Regions from separate parts of the Micromonospora sp. NPDC049645 genome, predicted to be linked through region 1. Evidence: riboswitches for the same ligand, from Rfam matches in the RefSeq annotation. Region 1 holds a riboswitch; each other region holds the start of a gene.
What was found. A riboswitch is a leader RNA that binds a small molecule or an ion and turns the genes downstream of it on or off. The one in region 1 is predicted to bind S-adenosylmethionine.
Positions count from the first base shown of each region.

Region 2: it holds a riboswitch for S-adenosylmethionine, as region 1 does, so the genes downstream of both, AB0J33_RS10230 (aminotransferase class V-fold PLP-dependent enzyme) here and AB0J33_RS13345 (ABC transporter substrate-binding protein) in region 1, are expected to answer to the same signal.
Region 3: it holds a riboswitch for S-adenosylmethionine, as region 1 does, so the genes downstream of both, thrC (threonine synthase) here and AB0J33_RS13345 (ABC transporter substrate-binding protein) in region 1, are expected to answer to the same signal.

Region 1 covers NZ_JBFAOI010000004.1:397,989-403,298, reverse strand. The annotation lists gene AB0J33_RS13350 (amino acid transporter) at 1-1,302, shown strand, start outside; SAM riboswitch class IV at 1,389-1,500, shown strand; gene AB0J33_RS13345 (ABC transporter substrate-binding protein) at 1,774-2,673, shown strand; gene AB0J33_RS13340 (amino acid ABC transporter permease) at 2,713-3,486, shown strand; gene AB0J33_RS13335 (amino acid ABC transporter ATP-binding protein) at 3,483-4,229, shown strand; gene AB0J33_RS13330 (Na+/H+ antiporter) at 4,252-5,310, opposite strand, start outside.
Region 2 covers NZ_JBFAOI010000003.1:356,046-361,355, forward strand. The annotation lists gene AB0J33_RS10220 (hypothetical protein) at 60-227, shown strand; gene AB0J33_RS10225 (PrsW family intramembrane metalloprotease) at 252-1,757, opposite strand; SAM riboswitch class IV at 1,781-1,901, shown strand; gene AB0J33_RS10230 (aminotransferase class V-fold PLP-dependent enzyme) at 1,948-3,207, shown strand; gene AB0J33_RS10235 (FUSC family protein) at 3,285-4,487, opposite strand; gene AB0J33_RS10240 (metal-dependent phosphohydrolase) at 4,627-5,283, shown strand; gene AB0J33_RS10245 (DUF4031 domain-containing protein) at 5,255-5,310, opposite strand, start outside.
Region 3 covers NZ_JBFAOI010000003.1:376,917-382,226, reverse strand. The annotation lists gene AB0J33_RS10320 (hypothetical protein) at 1-259, shown strand, start outside; gene AB0J33_RS10315 (hypothetical protein) at 304-3,162, shown strand; SAM riboswitch class I at 3,329-3,464, shown strand; gene thrC (threonine synthase) at 3,475-4,761, shown strand; gene AB0J33_RS10305 (GNAT family N-acetyltransferase) at 5,069-5,310, shown strand, end outside.

The DNA.
Region 1 (5,310 bases):
GTCCGGGACTGGACCACCATGCTGACCACCGGGCACGGCGATCCGTGGCTGGTGGTCGGGCTGTCGGTGCTGGTCTTTCCGAAGCTGGCGTTGGGCCTGTCCGGCTTCGAGACCGGGGTCGCGGTGATGCCGAGCGTCCGGGGCGACCCGCAGGACTCGGAGGCGCGACCGTTGGGCCGGATCCGTGGCGCCCGCCGGCTGCTCACCACCGCCGCGTTGATCATGAGCGTCTTCCTGATCACCAGCAGCGTGACGACCACCGTGCTGATCCCACCCGAGGCGTTCAAGCCGGGCGGGCCGGCGAACGGCCGGGCGTTGGCCTACCTGGCGCACGCGCACCTCGGCGAGGTGTTCGGCACCGTCTACGACCTGTCCACCATCGGGATCCTCTGGTTCGCGGGCGCCTCGGCGATGGCCGGTCTGCTGAACCTCGTGCCGCGCTACCTCCCCCGGTACGGCATGGCGCCGACCTGGGCGCGAGCCGTCCGGCCGCTGGTGCTGGTCTTCACCGCCGTGGCGTTCCTGATCACGATCGTCTTCGAGGCCAGCGTGGACGCGCAGGGCGGCGCGTACGCCACCGGTGTGTTGGTGTTGATCACCTCGGCCGCGACGGCGGTGACGCTCGCGACGCTACGGCGGCGTCAGCGCGGCCGGGGCGTCGCGTTCGGAGTCATCGCGGTGATCTTCGTCTACACCACGCTGGCGAACGTGGTGGAACGCCCGGACGGCGTCAAGATCGCCATCTGTTTCATCAGCGCGATCATCGTGGTGTCGGTGCTGTCCCGGCTGATGCGGGCCTACGAACTGCGCGTCGACCGGGTCGACCTGGATCCCACGGCGGCCCGGATGATCGACGAGCGCGCCGGCCGGCGGATCCGCCTCATCGCGCACGAGCCCGATCGGCGGGACGAGACGGAGTACCGCGCCAAGCTGGCCCAGACCGTGGCGGACAACGACTTCCCCGACGACGGTGACGTGATATTCGTCGAGGTGAAGGTCACCGACCCGTCCGACTTCGAAACCGAGCTGCTGGTCCGCGGCAGCGTGCTCGACGGCCGTTTCCCGGTGCTCAGTCTGGCCAGCTCGTCGGTGCCCACCGCGCTCGCCGCCCTGCTGCTGGAGATCCGTGACCGCAGTGGTCGGCGTCCACACATCTACTTCGAGTGGTCCGAGGGCGGCCCGGTTCGCAACTTCCTGCGTTACCTGGCATTCGGGCAGGGCGCCATCGCCTCGGTCACCCGGGAGATCCTGCGTCGCCAGGAGCCCGACCCGCACCGGCGACCGCACGTGCACGCCGGCTGAGCTGCGAGCGGTCAGCTCGTCGCGGACGGTGAGCGTGGTCATAACGACTGGACGACACACCCGTTCCTGCTGCTAGCCTCGGCGCAGGTCATGAGCGCCAGCGCGAAGCCCCGGCTCGCTGGCCGGCAACCCTCCTCCGCGGTGGGGTGCCCCGGGTGAAGACCAGGCACCGGCACGACGTCGGTGCAAGCGTGGCCTGGCACCCAGGTCAGCACAGACCCGGGAGAACCATGCGCATCCTCAGCAGCCCCGCACCGACCGACGTCGTTGACGTCCGCGCCGGTTGGCCCTCGCCCGCACTGACCCGGCGACGGCACGTGGACATGATGCGAATGTGCAGCGCCGCCTGTTGTCGCGGCATCGCGCTCTAGCACACCCCTTCCCGCACTCCTTTCCACCGGTACGCCCATCGGGCGCGCCGTCGGCGGCGCACGCCCGTGCGCGCCGAGACACCACCCTTCGGAGACAGCCGTGCGATTCCTTCCTGCCCTGACCCGCGCCGCCGCCCTGGGCGCGGCCACGATCCTGGCCGCCACCGCCCTCACCGCCTGCGGCGACGACAGCTCGTCCGACGCCACCGCCAACCCGTACGGGCTGGCGCAGCCGGGCGTGCTGCGGGCCGGCACCCTGACCGACGCCCCACCGAACGTGTACCTCAAGGACGGCAAGTTCACCGGCTTCGACAACGACCTGCTGACCGCCGTGGCCGGCAGGCTCGGCCTCCGGGTCGAGTTCGTCGGCACCGACTTCTCCGCGCTGCTCAGCCAGGTCAACAACCACAAGTTCGACGTCGGCAGCTCCTCGATCACCATCACCGAGGCGCGCAAGAAGACCGTCGACTTCGGCAACGGCTACGACTTCGGCTACTTCGGCCTGGACGTCCCGGCCGGCTCGCCGATCACCAGCTTCGACCAGCTCACCGGCAAGCGGGTGGTGGTGGTGCAGGGCACCGTCCAGGACGACTACGCCACCGGCAAGCAGCTCGACCCGGTGCGGGTGCCGGACTACAACGGGGCGATCAACCAGCTGAAGGCGGGCACCGCCGACGCCTGGATCGCCCCGGCGGAGATCGGCGAGAAGTCGGCCGCCGACAGCAACGGCAAGATCACCGTGGCCGCCAAGCAGCTCAGCCCGGCACCGACCGCGTACGCCGTGGCCAAGGGCAGCGACAAGCTGCGCGAGGCGCTGAACAAGGGCCTCGACGAGGTCATCGCCGATGGCACCTGGAGCCGGTTGCAGGCGCAGTACTACCCCGGCCGGCCCATCCCGGCGGACTTCACGCCGGGCAGCGGCACGGTGAAGGTTTCGGGGGCGTCGGCCACGCCGACAGGGCCGACGGCTCCGTCGGCGTCCGCGTCGGCCGCGTCCTGAGCCGGTGACGAGCGAGCAGGGCGGTAGGAGAGGCGACCGATGGATCCGTTGAGCACCCTGTGGGAAACCTTCTTCGACGCCGACGCGATGCGCGAGGCGCTGCCCGAGATGCTGACCGTCGGGTTGCCCAACACCCTGATCCTGGCGGTCTCCGCCGCCCTGCTCGGCTCGGTCCTCGGCCTGCTGCTGGCCGTCGCCGGGATCTCCCGTAGCCGCTGGTTGCGCTGGCCGGCGCGGGTCTACACCGACGTCTTCCGGGGGCTGCCGGCCGCCGCGACGATCCTGCTGATCGGGGTCGGGTTGGCCCCGCTGGGCATGCAGGTCTGGGGGCCCGACCCCTACCCGTTGGGCATCCTGGCGCTGTCCCTCATCGCCGCCGCGTACATCGGGGAGATCTTCCGCTCGGGTATCCAGTCGGTGGAGGCCGCTCAGTTGGAGGGCGCCCGCGCCCTCGGTTTCTCCTGGGCCGACGCGATGCGGCTGGTGATCATTCCGCAGGGCGTCCGGCGGGTGTTGCCGGCCTGGGTGAACCAGCTCATCGCGCTGATCAAGGACTCCAGCCTGGTCTACTTCCTCGGCCTGGTGGCCAGCCAGCGGGAACTGTTCCGGATCGGGCAGGACTACGCGGCCACCACCGGCAACGAGTCGGCGCTGTTGCTGGCGGGCCTCTGCTACCTGGCCCTGACCGTCCCGTTGACGCACGTCGTCAACTGGATCGACCGGCGGCTGCGCAACGGTCGGCCGGCCACCGCGCCCGACGACGAGGACGACGACGCACTGTTGCCCACCGCCACCCGGGGAGACCGGCGATGACCACCACCGAAACGACCACCTCGGTCAGCCTCGACGTACGCGACGTGCACCTCGCCTTCGGCCCGAACCGGGTGCTGCGCGGCGTCGACCTCACGGTGCCCCGTGGTGCGACGGCCTGCGTGATCGGCCCGTCCGGCTCGGGCAAGTCCACGCTGCTGCGCACCGTCAACCGGCTGATCGAGCCGGACCGCGGTGACGTGCTGCTGGACGGGCGCACCGTGCTGGGCGACGACCCGGACGCGCTGCGGCAGCGGGTGGGGATGGTGTTCCAACAGTTCAACCTCTTCCCGCACATGAGCGTTCTGCGCAACGTCACGCTGGCGCTGCGCCGGCTGCGCAAGCTCGGCGAGGACGAGGCGGACGCGGTCGCCCGCGCCCAGTTGGAGCTGGTCGGGTTGGCCGGCAAGGCGAACTCCCGACCGGCGCAGCTCTCCGGCGGTCAGCAGCAGCGGGTGGCGATCGCCCGGGCGTTGGCGCTGCGGCCCGAGGTGATGCTCTTCGACGAGGCGACCTCGGCGCTCGATCCGGAGCTGGTCAAGGGTGTCCTCGGGGTGATGGCCGACCTGTCCGCCGCCGGGATGACCATGGTGGTGGTCACCCACGAGATGGGCTTCGCCCGGCAGGTCGCCGACACCGTCGCCTTCATGGACCGGGGTGTGGTGCTGGAGGCCGGACCACCCGAGGCGATCTTCGAGCGGGCCGAGCACCCACGGCTGCGGCGGTTCCTCGACCAGGTGCTCTGAGCCGCGCCGTTCGGCGGCGGGCTCACTCGTTGGGCCCGCGTCCCAGCAGCCGGATCTCCTCGTTGTCCAGCGCGGCCTGGAGTTCCTGCAGCACGAGGTCGTCGATCTCCCGGTTGTCCCGCAGTCGGGTGATCTCCCGACGCTTGTGGGCGAGCACCCCGAGGCGCAGCCGGCGTTCCAGGCGGCGCTCGTCCGCGCTACTTCCACACCCCTCCTCGACATCCGCCAGGTGCCGTCGGTACTCGGACTCCAGCCGCTGCACCGCCTCCTGCTGGGCTCCGATCTCGGCGGCTACCTGGGGGAGGGCGGCCAGGCCCGCCTCGGTGGCCCGCCGCTGGGCATGCCGGGTCTCGTCCACGCGTTCCGGGTCGCCGGCCAGGCGGGCCCACCGGACCACCAGTGGCAGGGTGGTGCCCTGGAGCAGCATGATCAATACGATCACCAGCGCGGTGACGAAGATGATGAGGTCGCGTTCGACCACCGGCCGACCGGCGACCGTCACCGTCGGAACGGCCAGGGCGGCGGCGAGCGACACCGCACCCCGGAAGCCGGCCCAGCCCGCCACGGTCCCCACCCGCCAACTCGACGGCCCCTGACTCGGGTCCGTGATGCGGCGGTGCCGCAGCTTCGCGGCCTGCGCGGTCAGATAGACGAAGAGCAGGCGGGTGCAGATGACGACCAGAGTCACCACCAGCACGATCAGCAGAGCCCGCTCGGGCGAGGTGCTGGTGATATTGCGGACCGCCCGGGGGATCTGCGTGCCGAGCAGGACGAACAGCCCGCCGTTGATCAGGAAGGTGGACAGGTCCCAGAACGCGTACGCCAGCACCCGAGACCGGGCGCGGATCACCCGTGGGCCGGCGTACGCCAGCACCAGACCGGCGACCACCACCGCCAACACGCCGCTGGCGTGCACCGAGTCGGCGAGCAGGAAGGCCCCGAACGGTGTCAGTACGCTCAGCGCGCCCTCGCGCAGCGGGTCGTCGAGCCGCTTGCGGATCAGTACCACGGCGGCTCCCACCAGCAGGCCGGCGAGCACGCCGCCGACGCTGGCGCCGACGAACTCCTCGCCGATGCCGAG
Region 2 (5,310 bases), on a different contig from region 1:
CCGTTTGCCCGGCCCCACGACGGGAAGCCATCCGGCGACCGTGGCCCTGGGGAGGGACGATGCCGGTATTCGTGAAGAAGCTGTTGACCTGGGGCTTTGTCGCGTTCCTGATCTACTTCGTGGCCTTCCGGCCGGACGGCGCGGCGCAGATGTTCCGGACGATCGGGGCCGCCCTGATCGCGATGTTCCAGGGCTTCGGTGACTTCCTCACCTCCCTGATGAGCTGAACGGTCAGCCGGCGACCGCCCGCCTCAGGGGTGCGCCGGCGGCCAGGGCGACGCCGGTCGTGGGCCGGGCCAACCGGGCGGGGCGTACCCGGGCGGGGCCGGGGCGGGCGCCAGCACCACCGGAATCGGCACCACCGGCTCGTCCGGCGCGTCCACCGACCGCTGCGTACCGTCCGGGAAGCGCAGGTGGTAGCGGCTGCCGTCCCAGACGCCCACCGGGGCCTGCGGGTCCCGACCGACGAAGAACGACCGGTACGAGCTGATCGCGTCCAGCAGTTCCCGCTCCTCGCGGGCGGTCCGCTCCTGGTCGGCGGGCTTGCGGTCCAGCCCGCGCAGCGTCCCGTCGCGCAGCAGGGCCAGTCGGGTCGCGGCGGACTGGTAGCCGCGCATCGCCCGCACCCCGGCGTCGCCGGCCACCCGCCGCGCCCAACTGCGGGCAGCGTGCCGTCGGCCGAGGCTGCTCAACGCGGCCACCTCGGGTGGGCTGAGCCAGCCGGCGCGTACGTAGTCGGGTAGCGCACGCTCGGTGAGCCGCCCCTCCCAGGCACGCAGCCACAGCGCCAGCCCCACCGTGCCGAAGAAGACCGGCACCATCAGGCCCAGGAAGCCGTACAGCATGATCACGGCCTCGCCGGTGGCCTGGGTCAGCGTGGGCAGCAGGTTCCAGGTGCCGTGCAGCATCATCGCCAACAGCAGACCGGCGATCGGGGCGAGCACCCGGATGCGCCGGTCGGCCGTGCGGGAGGCGATACCCAGCCCCACACCCGTCATCGAGGTGAAGAGCGGATGGGCGAACCCGAACAGCAGGATCCGCAAAATGAAGATCGCGATGACCTGCTGGATGCCGGTGGCCGGGCCGTACCGGTCGGCGCCGGACGCGTAGCCCAACCCGCCCAGGTAGAGGATGTTCTCCACCATCGCGAAGCCGACCGCGGAGAGCCCGCAGTAGACCAGGCCGTCGGTGATCCCGGACCACTCCCGGCGGCGGAACACCAGCAGCAGGATCGGGCCCAGCGCCTTGGTCAGCTCTTCGATGAACGGCGCCACCAGCACACCGGTGAGCGCGGACGGCAGACCCCAGTCGGCGAAACGGTTGGCGGCGAAGTCGTTCACCGTGAGCGAGGCGGCGGTGGAGACGAACGCACCCCAGGCGAAACAGAAGATCAGATACTTCAGCGGCTCCGGTTCGTACCGGTCCAGCCAGAGGAAGCAGGCGACCAGCACCGGCACCGGCAGGATGGCGGCGACCACGCCGATCAGCAGGGCCTGCGCCCCGAGTGACTGGCCGAGCGTGAAGACCATGAACACCGCGCACGCCGCGATCAACAGCACCACCCCGGCCAGCACCAGGAACCGCCGCCAGCCCAGTCGGCGCAGCGGCATCCGGGGGGCTTCGGCACCGGCCGGGGCGGTGGGCGCGGACGGGGCCGTGGGCGGGGCGGACGCGGGCGACGGCGGCAGCGGTGAACCGGGCGGGGTGTCGGCCATGCGGTCAGCGTAGCCATCCACTGCCGGCTGGTTCGGTCGCATCGGTAGCCGCTATGCTGCCGGCAGGTCACGAGCGCCAGCGTCAAGCCCCGGCTTGCTGGCCGGCAACCCTCGTCGAGTTCGCGGTGGGGTGCCCCGGGTGATGACCGGGCCCAGCCCGATCGGTGTGCTGGGCAAGCGCGGACCCCGTCCCGATGCCGCACCCGGGGTCCCTGACCCCGGAGGTTCCGGCATGTCCGTCACCTGCGTCCCCTCGCTGCCCACCCTTCCCGCCGCGCCGTCCGCGCCGCTCGACGTCCTCGGCGTGCCCGGTGAGATCAACCTGGACTACGCGGCCACCGCGCCGTGCGCGCGGGCCGCCGCCGACGCGGTGGCCGAGCTGCTGCCCTGGTACGCGAGCGTGCATCGCGGCGCGGGAGCGCTGTCGCGGCGCTGCACCCTGGCGTACGAGCAGTCCCGGCAGACGATCGGTGACTTCTTCGGCGCGCGCGCCGACGATCACGTGATCTTCACCCGTAACACCACGGACGCGCTCAACCTGTTGGCCCGGGCCGTGCCGGCCGGCACGACGGTGGTCACGTTCGCCGGGGAGCACCACGCCAACCTGCTGCCCTGGCCGCGCGGCTCGGTACGACTGCCGGTGCCCTCCGAGCCCGACGGGGCGGTACGCGACCTCGCCGCCGCCCTCACCGAGCTGCGCCGGGGCAGCAACCCGGCGCTGCCGGTGCTGGTCGCGGTGACCGGTGCCAGCAACGTGACCGGTGAACGGTGGCCGGTCGCCGAGCTGGCCCGGGTGGCCCACCGGCACGGTGCCCGGATCGTGCTCGACGCCGCGCAACTCGCCCCGCACGCCCCGGTCGACCTGCTCGCGCTCGACGTCGACTACCTGGTCGTGTCCGGTCACAAGCTGTACGCGCCGTTCGGCGCGGGGGTGCTGATCGGCCGGGCGGACTGGCTGGACGCCGCCCCGCCCTACCTGGCCGGCGGTGGGGCCACCAGCCACGTCGGGCCGGCCACCCATGACGTGACCTGGGCGACCGGGCCGGCACGACACGAGGGCGGCACCCCGAACCTGCTCGGCGCGGTCGCGCTGGCGGCGGTGTGTGCGGCGCTCGACGACGCGGACCGGGTCGCGCTTGCCGCCCGCGAGCAGGCCCTGCTGGCCCGGCTGCGGACCGGCATCGCCGCCCTGCCGCACGTGGTGGAGCTGCGCACCTTCGGCCCGGACGCGCCCCGGGTCGGCATCGTCTCGTTCGTGGTCGCCGGCTGGGATTCCGCCGAGGTGGCCGCGCGGCTGGCCAGGGAGCACCGAATCGGCGTACGGGACGGTTTGTTCTGCGCCCATCCGCTGGCCCGGCGGTTGCTTGGCGAGGCGGCGGGGCGTACCGGCCGGCGGGACCTGCCGCCCACCGCGTTGCGTGCCAGCATCGGTCTGGGCAGCACGGCCGCCCAGGTGGACCGGCTGATCGCGGCGCTGGCCGAGCTGGGCTGAGGCCCGGCCGGCGAGGGCCTCGCGCTCAACCGACCCGCGGGGGGCCTCGCGCTCAACCGACCCGCGGGGGCTCGCGCTCAACCGATCGGCGGGGCGGTGGGTGGCTTCGGCCGCTCGGCGGGCTCGGCGGCCTCACCGACCGGTCGTTCCTGCTCCCCGAAGGCGGTGCGGATCCACCGGTTCGCCTCCTCCTGCTCGATCCCGGAGGCGACCAGCAGATCGCTGGCCGTGGTCCGGATCTGGGCGATCACCACACTGCCGGAGAAGCCGACCCCCTCGCCGTACGCCCGGCCGGCCTCGCTGACCGCCCGCAGCGACCGCTCCCGGGCCTTGTCCGGCTGCTCGCCGGCGGCGAACTCGTGTTTGAGCAGCCGGACCGACTCGGCGAGGTGACCGATCGCGTCCGGCATCGGATCGGGCACCGGTTCCTCGTCCTCGATCAGCGTGACGGACCGACGGATCAACGTGCCGCTGTTGCGCATCGCCCGGTCGATCGGGTCGGCAGCCTCCGCGTAGTGGGTCAGCTCGTCGCGCCGGTGCCAGCGCGCCGGGGAGAGGGTGGCGGTCTCCTTCGCGCCCTGGATCGCCTCACCCAACGTGGCGAGTTCCTCCTTGTTGTTGCGCAGCCGATCCAGTGCCCTCTGGATGCTGGCTCGATCTCGGCCGCGCAGCCCGTCGGCGGTGATGTCGAGCTGAGTGGCGAGCAGGTCCAGCGCCGGTCGGGCCGCCCGATTGATCACACGCAGCGGGTTCAGTGGCAGCAACACCGCCGTGACCAGCAACGCGATCCCCCCTCCGAGGAACGCGTCGACGAAGCGTGGGATCTCCAGGTTCTGGGTGGAGGGGCTCAGCGTGACGATCAGCACCGCCGTGGCCGCCGCCTGGATGACGATCGCCACGCTCGCTCCGGCGAAGATCGTGAGCAGGATCGCCACGGTGACCACCAGGCCGAGCTGCCACGCTCCGGTGCCGAGCAGGTAGATCAGGAGGTCGCCGATGGCCACCCCGATGCCCACCCCGGCGATCAACTCGACGGTTCGGCGGAACCGCTGGCCGACCGACGCGGCCAGGGTGCCGACCGCGGAGATCGGCGCGAAGACCGGTTGCGGGTTGCCCAGCACCTTGTGCGAGATCAGGTACGCCAGTCCGGCGGCCAGCCCGGCCTGCACGGCGAGTCCGCCGGCCATGCGTACCCGGTGCAGCCGGTCGTGCAGGGTGGCCCGGCCGCGGTGGCGCAGCTCTTCGGTGGCCTCGGCGATCCGTGCGCCGTCGACGTCCACCAGCCCGTCGCGAAGCCGGGCACGTCGCACCAATGGAGATCGTTTGTCCCGGGCCACGGCCATGGGCGCGACTACCCGTGGTGGACCCGCTGAATCCTCCCTCCCCGCGCGTCACGGGCGGATGGGGCAGACTCGGGCCGTGGTTGATCTGCTGGACCGGTGGCGGGCCGCGGCCCGGGGTGCCGGCGCGGGGCCCGAACCGCACACGACCCGGGCCGGGGAGCAGTTGCTCGCCCGGTGGCGGGAGCCGCACCGGCACTATCACACGGTGGCCCACCTGACGGCGGTGCTCGACGTGGTGGACCAGCACGCCGACCTGGCCGGTCGGGCCGACGTGGTCCGGCTGGCGGCCTGGTTCCACGACGCGGTCTACGACCCTCGGGCCGCCGGCGACGCCAACGAGCGGGACAGCGCCGCGCTGGCCGAGCGTGTGCTCACCGGGCTCGGGGTGCCGGCGCCCACGGTGGCCGAGACGCACCGGCTGGTGCTGCTCACCGCCGGGCACGCCGTGACCCCGGGCGACCGGGACGGCGCCCTGCTCTGTGACGCGGATCTGGCCGTGCTGGCCGCGCCGACCGCCGCCTACCAGCGTTACGCGGCGGCGATCCGCCGGGAGTACGCCCACGTGCCGGAGCCGGCCTTCCGGGCCGGGCGGGCCGCGGTGTTGACCGGCCTGCTGGCGCTGCCGGCGCTGTTCCGGTCACCCCCGCTGGCGAGCCGGTGGGAGGAACCCGCCCGGGACAACGTGCGCCGCGAGCTGGCCACGCTCACCGAGGGGCCGCAGGACGCGGGCTGACCAGGTGCTTCGGGCGTCGCAGGCCGG
Region 3 (5,310 bases), on a different contig from region 1:
GAACTATTCCTGGCTCTTCCTGTACCTCTGGGCGCAGCCCGCCTACGGAGGAAAGGGCAGGATCATCCGTAACGGCTCCGGTCAGCACTCCACACTCGTCTCCGGCACCACCAAGACGTACCGAACGGTCCTGGTCAGCTGGGACAACTCGGTGAAGCTGTGTTTCGGCGACGGCTACCAGATTCCCGGCCAGGAGTACGACCCGGACCCGGACTCGACCGGTAACGGGCCGTCGGGAGCGTGTTCCACATGGCAGTGAACATGTCGATCCTGCGATCTCGCCGCCGTCCGGAGGGGAACCCCATGCACGCCGCCCGCCTGCGGGCCGTCCTGGCAACCGTGGTGCTCACCTCGACTGTGACCATTGCGCCCCAGGCCGCGTCCGCCGTCCCCACCCCGTCGACCGACACCGGCCGGCAGGCCGCCGTCACCGACCCCGCCCGCGTTCTCGGCGACGACTGGAAGTCGTCCTCCGACGTCCTGGTCACCGGATCGGGCGACACCGACGGTTTCCACCTCTACATCGCCCGGGAGAAGGACGCCTTCGCCTGGTCGCGGCTGGCCACCCTGACCGGCGGGCGGACCGAGGCCGGCGCCTGGACCGGCTACGTCTGCCTGACCGGCTCCGGCCGGTACGCCGCCGTGGTCTACGCGCCGGTCATGGCCACCAACAAGCCGGCTCTGGTGAGCGCCGGTGCGCTCGCGGCCGTCGTCGACGTCCGCACCGGTGCCGCTCGAAAGATTGCCGACGACGTCCAACTCGCCTACTTCAACCCGGGCTGCGGACCGGACGACCGGATCCTGCTGACCCGAGCCATCGGCTTGGACCAGCAGCAGACCGACCTGTTGACGGTCGACGCAGCCGCCAGCAAGGTCGTGAGCACCCGGCGGGTCAAGGCGCAGCTCACCAATCCGGCCCCCGGGCCGGACGGCGACTACGGCGTGATCCGTGGCGAGGTCGTCCGCGTCGCCCAGAACGGCCGGCCGACTGTCGTCGCGCGGCCGGGCGGCCAGCCCTACGGCCTGCGGGCCACGGCCGACGCCGCCCTCGACGTGGTGACGCTCAAGTCGGAGGGCGGTGTCGAGCGATCGGCCGCCTACCGGCATCGGGCCGGCCGAACGACGCACCTCGGGACCTCGCCCGGGAAGCGGCTCGAACTCTTCGGCCTGTCCGAGGGGCGCAACGCGCTGGTCGGGGACGTGACCGGGATCGCCACCGGTGCCGCCCGCGACCTGCGTCTGCTGCGCAGCAGTCGGCCGGCCCGTGCCGTTTCACAGCAGGGGCACCTCGTCGTGCAGGGGTTGTCGGTCGAGCAGACGCGGGAGCGGATGGCGGGCCGGAAGGCGGCGGCCGGTGTTCTGCGGGTCTCGGTCGAGTCGCCCGTCAGCGGCAAGACCCAGTCCGGCACGGTGCGATCAGAGCGCCGGGCCCCCGCCGACGTGGCCCGGCCGACCTTCACCGGCCCGATGGCCGCCGCACTGGACGACCTGCCGCCGATCACCGACCCGGGCCAGCCGAAGTGCGTGATCGGTCGTAACGAGCTGTCCACCCAGGTTCTCCAGCCCAGCGCCAACCAGGTCGAGTGGGCAGTCGACCAGGCGGCCAACGGTGTGCTGTTGAACGATCGGAGCACTCCGGGCGCCGGCGAGCCCTACAAGCCGCAGGTGATGTTCAAGAAGCCGACGAACGCCCCGAACGTGCCGGCGCAGCTGATGCTGGCGATCCTCGCGCAGGAGACCAACCTGGCCCAGGCGTCGTGGCACGCCGTGCCCGGCGACGCGGGTAACCCGCTGATCTCGGACTACTACGGTCACCGGGCACACGAGGAGGACATCCGCATCATCGACTACTCGTCGGCGGACTGCGGTTACGGCATCTCCCAGGTGACCGACGGCATGGCCCGGGGCCAGACCACCTACAACTATTACCAGCAACAGGCCATCGCGATGGACTACCAGGCCAACATCGCCGCCGGCATGGCGATCCTCCAGGCGAAGTGGCTGGAGGTGGCGCGGACCGGATCCATGGTCAACAACGGCAACCCGGCCTTCATCGAGAACTGGTACCTGGCCGTGTGGGGCTACAACTCGGGCGTCTACCAGAACACCGGCGGTCCATACGGCGTCGGCTGGTTCAACAACCCGGCCAACCCGCAGTACAAGGCGACCCGCGACCCGTTCCTCCGGGTCGACAAGGACGACGCGAGCCACCCGGCCGACTGGTCGTACCCGGAGAAGATCATGGGCTGGGCCGAGGTGCCGCAGTGGCAGTGGATCGAACCGTTCGACAAGTACCTGCCGCCGGCCTTCGGGACCAACTCCAACAACCAGCTCCAGCTGCCCGGTCGCTACCAGTTCTGCGGCACTGTCAACTACTGCACTCCCAACGTCCTCAACGCCTGCCCGTCCGACAACTCGAACTGCTGGTGGCACGGCACGACGAGTTGGAGCGACGGGTGTGCCGCCAAGTGCGCCAAGGAGCGACTGGCGTTCCCGCTGTTCTCGTCCGAGCCACCGCTGTTGCGGGTCTATCCGACCGCCTGCACACCGTTCAAGGCCGACATCGGCACGGTCGCCGCAGTCATCGACGACAGCAACGGGGACTCCAGCTTCAACCGGTTGGGGTGTGCGCCACAGCCCCGGGGTGGCAAGTTCACGCTGCGCACCGGCAGCCCCTTCGGCTCGAACGCCGCCCTGTACGGCCAGGTGGACCTGCACCAGGTCGGTGCCGGCTATCTGGGGCACACCTGGTTCACCCACTCGTACGACGGTGACTCCGGGGGCAGCGAGGAGTACAAGCGTCACCGGGTGCTGGGCACCTGGACGACCGACCTGCCGTCGGACGACTACGAGATCGTCGTACACCTGCCCTCGCACGGCGCCAACGAACAGGTGGACTACATCATCTCGCAGGGCGACGGCGGTCCCGGTGGCTCCGACAACCAGATCGTCTGCTCGATCGACCAGAACTCCGCGAACTGGGAGGACAAGTGGGTGTCGCTGGGGTGGACGTGGCTCTACCCGGGCGCCAAGGTCCAGCTCGACAACATCGTCGCCCAGGCGGAGGGCACCGTTGACGTGGCGTACGACGCGATCGCCTTCGTCAACGTTCCCGGTTACGCCAACGGCCGCGACTGCGGAGATCCCTACCCGGGGAACTGACGCACGACCTGGTGGCCGGGGTGAGGCGACTCGCCCCGGCCACCGCCGCCCGTGCGGCAGGGATCCCGTGGGTCCGTTCGTGGCGGGGCTGGTGGGACTGCTCACCACGCGGGACACCCGTGGGCGTCCCGCGTGGTATTGCGTAGACTCGACGGCACAACTGAATACCTCATCCAGAGGGGCTGAGGGATACGGCCCGACGACGCCCCGGCAACCACCCCGCGCGCTCACCGCTGAGCGACCCGCGGGGCAGGTGCCAATTCCGTCCCCGCCGCACCGTGCGATGCGGGGAAAGATGAGAGGACTCTCGACATGACGTCGACGCTCGCCGCATCCGGCATCGACACCTCCGCCAGCCCCGCCCGCGCCCTGGTCTGCCGTGCCTGTTCGGCCCGCTACCCACTCGCCGCCCAGCACGCCTGTTACGAGTGTTTCGGTCCGCTGGAAGTCGACTATGACCTCGCCGCACTGGCCACCGTCACCCGGGAGCAGATCGAGGCCGGCCCGCAGAACATCTGGCGGTACGCCGCCCTGCTGCCCGCCGGTCAGGATCCGGCCAGCCGGGTGACCCTCGACCCGGGGCTGACCCCGCTGGTGGCGGCCCCGCACCTCGCCGCCGAGTTGGGCATCACCGCGCCGCTGTGGGTCAAGGACGACAGCGCAAACCCCACCCACTCGTTCAAGGACCGGGTCGTCTCGGTGGCGCTCACCGCCGCCAAGGCGCTCGGCTTCAGCCGCTTCGCCTGCGCGTCGACCGGCAACCTGGCCAACTCGGTGGCCGCCCACGCCGCCCGCGCCGGCGTACCGTCGGTGGTCTTCATCCCCAGCGACCTGGAGCAGGGCAAGGTCATCACCACTGCCGTCTACGGCGGCGACCTGGTCGCCATCGACGGCTCGTACGACGATGTCAACCGGCTCTGCGGCGAGTTGGTGGAGACCGACGAGTTCGAGGACACCGCGTTCGTCAACGTGAACGTCCGGCCGTACTACGCGGAGGGTTCCAAGACCCTCGGCTACGAGGTGGCCGAGCAGCTCGGCTGGCGGATCCCGGCTCAGGTGGTCATCCCGATGGCCAGCGGCGAGCTGCTCACCAAGATCGACAAGGCGTTCTCCGAGCTGGTGGAGATCGGCCTGGTCGAGGCGCCGGCCGGTGGCTGGAAGGTCTTCGGCGCGCAGTCCGCCGGCTGCAACCCGATCGCTACCGCCCTGCACGCCGAGACCGACACGATCATCCCGGTCAAGCCCACCGGCATCGCCAAGTCGCTCAACATCGGCGACCCGGCCGCCGGCCTCTACGCCCTGGAGGCGGTTCGCCGCACCGGCGGTTGGATGGAGTACGTCGACGACGACGAGATCCGGGCGGGCATCCGTGATCTGGCCCGTACCACCGGGGTCTTCGCCGAGACCGCCGGTGGGGTGACCGTGGCCGTGCTGCGCAAGCTGGTCGAGTCCGGTCGGCTCGACCCGGCGGCCGAGACCGTCGTGTTCAACACCGGTGAGGGTCTCAAGACCATCGACGCGGTGGCCGGCCAGGTCGGGCCGACCCACCACATCAAGCCCTCGCTGCGCGCCGCCCGCGACGCCGGCCTGCTCGGCTGAGGCGCCCCGGCGCGCGCCGGCCGCTCTCCGAGTGGGGGATGGGCGGCCACCCGGTCGGAGGACCAGGCGGATCCGCCGGGTAACTGGCTTTTCGCAGTGAGTGTGGAAAACCCGCCCCTACGGACTTGACGGCAGGAACCGGACGGCGCAAGATGCTCCGTGCGGGAGGGCATTTCGCCGAAGACTTTTGAAGTTCTTGCGACCCAACGCCGGAGGCGTTGTGCGAGTGTCCCTCCCGACCACGTTCGATCGGGCCAGCGGTTAATTCGCTGGCCCGATCGCTTTTCCGGGGTGCACCCTCAGCGGCATGAGCATCACGATCGCGTCGTTCGACGGCGCCGACCGGACGTCGGTCGACGAGGCGTACCGGATCGGGTCGGCGGCCAACGACGCCGATCTGCCCGACTTCCCGCCCTCCTGTCGGCGTCGCTTCGACGCGCTGTTCCACACGCCGATGCCCGGCACCCGGTCGCTCTGGGCACTCGCCCGACTCGACGGCGTACCGGCCGGCTACCTCCAACTGGACCTGCCGCAGCTCGACAACACCGA